DNA from 2 places in the Paenibacillus sp. JGP012 genome. Region 1 is predicted to be linked to the other one. Evidence: riboswitches for the same ligand, from Rfam matches in the RefSeq annotation. Region 1 holds a riboswitch; the other holds the start of a gene.

What was found. A riboswitch is a leader RNA that binds a small molecule or an ion and turns the genes downstream of it on or off. The one in region 1 is predicted to bind glycine.
Region 2: it holds a riboswitch for glycine, as region 1 does, so the genes downstream of both, gcvT (glycine cleavage system aminomethyltransferase GcvT) here and sdaAB (L-serine ammonia-lyase, iron-sulfur-dependent subunit beta) in region 1, are expected to answer to the same signal.

Annotation. Positions count from the first base shown of each region.
Region 1 is NZ_JACHKG010000021.1:83,719-86,810, reverse strand. It holds gene sdaAA (L-serine ammonia-lyase, iron-sulfur-dependent, subunit alpha) at 1-860, opposite strand, end outside; gene sdaAB (L-serine ammonia-lyase, iron-sulfur-dependent subunit beta) at 850-1,539, opposite strand; glycine riboswitch at 1,654-1,791, opposite strand; glycine riboswitch at 1,796-1,924, opposite strand; gene HNR77_RS21825 (LolA family protein) at 2,143-3,092, opposite strand, start outside.
Region 2 is NZ_JACHKG010000011.1:89,478-92,569, reverse strand. It holds gene HNR77_RS15240 (PTS mannitol transporter subunit IIBC) at 1-52, opposite strand, end outside; gene gcvH (glycine cleavage system protein GcvH) at 494-883, opposite strand; glycine riboswitch at 1,229-1,352, shown strand; glycine riboswitch at 1,356-1,456, shown strand; gene gcvT (glycine cleavage system aminomethyltransferase GcvT) at 1,685-2,827, shown strand; gene gcvPA (aminomethyl-transferring glycine dehydrogenase subunit GcvPA) at 2,824-3,092, shown strand, end outside.

The sequences.
Region 1 (3,092 bases):
TTTTCCATCATTTTGCGGCCTGTAGGGGTCTGGGCAAGCCCGCCCTGCGCTGTCTCACGATGACGGCTAGGCATCGCACTGCCCACCTCCAGCATGACATCAATCACTTCATCGGAAGGAATGGCGCTGCGTACGCCTGCCAGAGCCATATCCGCCGCAGCCAGTGCGGTAACGGCGCCGAGTCCGTTACGCACGATGCATGGAATCTCTACCAGGCCAGCCACCGGATCACAGATGAGGCCCAGTGTATTTTTCAAAGCCAGCCCGACCGCATGCACGACCTGCTCCGGCGTGCCGCCGCGCAGCTCCACCATCGCACCCGCAGCCATACCGATTGCAGACCCTACCTCGGCCTGGCAGCCGCCCTCCGCACCGGAGATAAATGAGTTGTTGGCAATGACGTACCCGATAGCCCCGGCACAGAACAGTCCGTTCACCAGATGTTCATCCGTCCAGCCAAAGCGTTCCTGCGAGCTGATGAACACACCCGGAATAATACCGCAGGAGCCCGCTGTTGGCGTAGCCACGATACGCCCCATAGAAGCATTCACTTCCGATACACACAGAGCGTAGGCCATAGCAAGAGCAGAAGCTTCACCGGAGCAGGTCTCCCCCTGGCGAATGTATTCGGCCATCTTTTTCCCGTCTCCACCAGTCAGTCCGCTGCGTGATGTTGTATCCTCTGTAAGCCCCTTGCGCACCGCTTCCTTCATCACCTGGTAGTATTCAGACATCTGCTTCACCACGTCTGCCTCCGGTGTGTTCGTCTCCTGCACCTGCTCCTCAATCATTAGCTGCGCAATTGTTTTGGACTCGGCTGTGCAGATCGCGTTTAATTCATGCAAATGTTTAAACCGCATTCGGGTCAACCCCTCTCTTCAGATCAATCACTCGAATGTCCAGCACATGATCCAGCGAACGCAGTTTTTTCAGAACCTCTTCACTCGGAGGAGCATCCATCTCCATCGCCGTCAGCGCCTCTCCATCCCGTGCCTTTCGATCCACCTGCATATACCCGATGTTCACTCCAGAGGAGCTAATTGTTGAAGTGACCGAGGCCAGCACGCCTGCTTTGTCTGCATGACGCAATACTAACGTTGGAAATTCCCCACTGATCTGCACGCGAAAATCATTCAGCGCATGCACCGACACACTGCCGCCGCCAATGGAAGCCCCCATTAATGAGCACTGCCGTTCACCATGCCAGAGTTCAATCTTAACCGTGTTAGGGTGGGGAGCAGGTAGACCGCTCGTATAAAATTCAACCTCCATGCCCGCTTCGGCTGCATACTGCTCTGCATCCGGTATCCGCGGATCATCCGTAACATAATCGAGCAGGCCGCCAATGAGTGCCAGATCGGTCCCGTGTCCCTGGTACGTATCTGCAAATGATCCGTACAGTGTGAGCCGCGCACGCTCCGGTGTGCATCCCAGCCATTGGCAGGCAATACGGCCCAGCCTTGCAGCACCCGCTGTATGTGAACTGGATGGTCCTGTCATCGACGGACCGATAATTGAGAAAACATCTTTAAATCGCACGTTGTAACCCTCCAATTGGTTTCGTCATCGTTATCCAGACAAGACCCGCCATAATGTTCCTGATTTACTGAATGATGACATCAAAAAAGGACAGAAGAAGGCCGTTAGCCCTCTCTCTGTCCTTGATACCTGAGAGTTTCATGATCGCAGCAGCATCAGAACAAAGTCAAGTACGTTCCTGTACCAACCTGTTTTCCGAGCTGACCAATCATATTCCCCTTGGGTGGCGCTTCTTCTGCGCACTCTCCAGAGCTGCGTCCAACGATGGTACATTTACCTGAGAGATTAACCGCTATGCCGGGTGCATAACAGCTTGCTCCTTCGGTGCCTGAACCCGGCCTGTACATTATGTGCAGTCCGCTCAGGTCTCTCCCGCTCGTTATCATTCGCTGTATTCTGTTATTTCATTACGAATCACGCTTTTGGCATTCATTCAATCATATACAGATTAATATGTCGCTCAATTTATGTCAACTAAAGTGACGCAACATGCCTGTTGTAATAAAAAGGAATCCCTGACTGTCAGAAAGTAAGGATTCCTTCGTTTCTATAATAATATGCATTGTTCACTGATTTTGTTCAAGGCTCCCTATTCACAGGATATTATTTGCTTGACTTTGCAAGCTGGAGTGCATCCGCCCACAACTGCAGCTTCTCCTGTGTCCAGGAATCATTTTCTCCCATGATCGAATATCGCAGACCTGCCTCGCTCCATGACAAATTGCGAATCATCGCCATATACGAGCCCTCTGTCTCACGAACCTTCACGTTCTTTTCATCAGGCAGCAGTTTTTCATCTACATTTTCCTCAGGTGCCTGGAATACGGTTATACTGATCTCGGGCTTGTTATTCTTCACATAATATAACGTCACCTCATCCCGGCTTTCACTCACGGACGAAGTCATCTCGATTCTCGACAATTCCAGATCCTTCCCTGCATATTGCAGGAACGGCTGACCCACTGCCTTCTCTGCTTCTTCCAGTGTTATTTCCTTGTTATTCATCACATCATTCATCTTTTTGATCTCAACGTCTGCAGGGATGTCCAGCGTAAACGTCTTGTCCGTGAATTCAGGATTGTAATCAATCAGGTCATACAGCACCTCCGATTTGGTATCCCCGTACGTACTGGTCGCTTTAATAACCATCCACTTCTTGGGGTCTATCCAATATTCGGACGATATCGACAGGGATTTTTCATCCTTGGGTGTTAGTTCAATGTGGATTACCTCATGACCTTGAATCGTTTCCTGGCCCAGCGTCTTCACGTTGTGGGAATCACGCATCCGTTCCAGTTGATCGACAAGCATCTGCTTTTGGGTTTGGTTAGGTTCTTGCTGAAACGAGGAGGAGTCCATTGAAAAAGCGGTCTTGGCCTCTTTCTCATAAATCAGAATCTCTGATCCGTTATGAACTGCATAACTTACATTTCCATCTTCCTCTGTCTCAACCCGCTGCTGTCCTATTTTCCCGTCTACCCATTCCTTCACCTGTACAGTATTTGTGATTTCCCCATCCGTCCACATCTTCAAAAGACCTTCCGCATAGTAGG
Region 2 (3,092 bases), on a different contig from region 1:
CACCGACACGTAACCCACCCTTGGAATTGGACGTTTGGTCCAAATTACTCATTGGTTTATCCTCCTTGAATCAAGTCATTATAAATTTGAAAGGGGTGTCATACATCCCTGCTGTAATCCTAAGCGAGAAACCGCTGCTGTTCAATCAAATGAAAGCGTACTTTCGTCATGAACAATGATGACAACATTAGATTATGTAATCGTTTTTATGTAGTCATATTCCTTCGAACCCTTGATACATAAGGATTATAGGAGCTATGATCCAGATCATATACAGTACAGGAAGCAGTATCATAGCTTGGTCCGCGCTCCCCATTTTTATCCTGATTTCATATGGTTATGGCTCAAGAACCGTTCAACTACTCCTGCAAAAACATTAAAAAACCTGCATGAGCTGGCAGCCCACACAGGTTCAAAGAACATCATTTTTTAATGTTATATGATAATATATATGTCAGTAAGTACAAATCAATCCGATCAGGCAGTACATCTTCTACTCAATATGCTTCCGATAAGCATCCGCATTCAGAAGTGCGGATAGAGCCGCCTGCAAATCTCCCTCAACACAGATTTCAATCATCCAGCCTTCTTCATAAGGAGAGCTGTTTACCAGCTCCGGCGAGTCCTGCAGCGCTTCATTGACTGCAACAATCGTACCGCTAACAGGCGAAAATAAATCCGACACCGTTTTCACCGATTCAATGGTTCCGATGCTCTCGGCCGCAGCGACACTTGCTTCAAGGTCAGGCAGTTCTACAAACACAATGTCACCCAGCTGATGCTGTGCGAACTCGGTAATGCCGATCCGAACGGTATCCTCTCCAACGGTTTGCACCCACTCATGCTCTTCACTGTACAGGAAATCACTTCTCAATTCGCTCATCCATATCCGCCTCGCTTCTTCAATAATGAGTGCATGCGTTCTTTGACCTTTACCTTTTCCCCAAACAACAGCGTAAATATTTCGCATTCAAATGTCAAGATAGCTTACAATTTATTCGAAATTCATGCCTGTGGTCCCATCACCAAAAAGAACTCTTTCTACATATACTGGAGAATAATAACATAGTAAACGCACTCATTTTGAATATACGAACGTTTCATCCGATAAACAACATAATATTCGTCTTTTAAACAGGTTTAATGATATTGTTCTTGACATCATGATCAGATTCACGTTTTAATGAAAGAAGCAACTGAAGTGAATTACATTACGTATGAACCGCGGATGAATGTAAAGGGAGAGACTGCCCGTGACACCCGTTCTGGGGATGTACATAAGGCGGCGCCGAAGGAGTAAACCACCGACAAGCGGAGGCGAATCTCTCAGGCAAAAGGACTTTTACAGGACGCAACTCTGGAGAGCATCTAACCGTCCTTAACGGACGTTACGATCACCCAAGGGGAAACCTGTTTGCATTAGCGGCGGGGTAACTCTCAGGTACAAGGGACAGAGCCTAAGAATACAGCGTGCTATATGGCATGCCGGTTCTTTGGCCTGTCCTTTTCCTTTTTCCCCAAAAAAGAAATACAGGATATCGAATCGTCGGCCTTGGCAGCGTGTTTTTCATAAACGACTTCATCCAATACTTATGAATGTGTTTGTTGTTTAGCATCTATACCTGATTCACAGATTTCGCGTTTCTATACTTGGCCCGATAACGGCCCTTGACGAGGTGATTGGATGTCCGACTTATTAAGAACACCACTCTTCCCCCTGTATGCTCAATATGAAGGTGTACGCTGCATCGATTTTGGAGGCTGGGAGCTGCCGGTGCAGTTCAGCGGTATTCAAAAGGAGCATGAAGCAGTGCGTGAGCGTGCCGGGCTGTTTGATGTGTCCCATATGGGTGAATTCACCGTTACGGGAGAGCAGGCGGAAGCCTTTTTACAACACATGACCACCAATGATGTAACCACAATTGTACCGGGCCAGGCCCAATATACTCTGATGTGTTATCCTGATGGCGGTGTAGTGGATGATCTGCTGATCTACAAGCTGGCGGAGCAGCACTATATGCTCGTTGTGAATGCCTCCAATATCGACAAGGATTGGGCCTGGCTGCAAGAGCATATGACTCCTGGCGTGAACATGACCAATGTTTCGGAGCAGACAGCTTTGCTTGCACTGCAGGGTCCGCTGGCAGTCGAAATTCTGGGCAAAGTTACAGGCGCGGGCACGGATGCAGATTCTATCGAACCTTTCCGCTTTGTACAGGATGCCAGCGTATGCGGGGTCAGCCTGCTGTTATCGCGTACCGGATACACTGGAGAGGACGGCTTTGAGCTGTACGTATCAGCAGAGCAGGCTGCTCTGGTGTGGAACGGATTGATGGAAGCCGGTGCGGATCTGGGGCTGGTTCCGGCAGGACTTGGCGCTCGCGATACACTTCGATTTGAAGCGAAGCTGCCTTTGTATGGTCAGGAGCTGTCGCCCACCATCTCTCCACTGGAGGCAGGTCTTGGCATGTTTGTGAAGCTGAATGCCGGACCTTTTATCGGACACGAAGCTTTGCTGCAGCAGAAAAATGACGGTCCTGCCCGCAAGCTCGTTGGCATTGAAGTGCTGGAGCGCGGCATTCCTCGTCCGCATTATCCGATCTACACAGGTGACGTGCAGATTGGAGAAGTAACAACAGGTACCCAATCACCAACCTTGAAGCGTAATCTGGGCCTTGCCCTGATTGATGCCAGACATGCCGCACTGGGAACACCGCTGGAGATTGAGATTCGTGGCAAAAAGCTGAAAGCCGAGGTCGTCAGAACCCCTTTTCATAAACGGACACGTACGTCAAAGACCCCTACCCAAGGAGCTGAGCAAGCATGACGAGCAAGCACCGCTATATCCCCATGACTGAACAGGACCAGAGCGCGATGCTCGCCACGATTGGTGTGGATACGATTGAAGATCTGTTCAAAGACATCCCGCAGGAGATTCGTTATCAGGGCGAGCTGCCTGTCTCCTCCAAGCTGGATGAATATGCGCTAACCCGTCACATGTCCAAGCAAGCTGGTAAAAATGCCAACTTTGAGACACACGCCAGCTTTCTCGGCGCAGGCATCTATGACCATCACATCCCTTCTGTCATCAA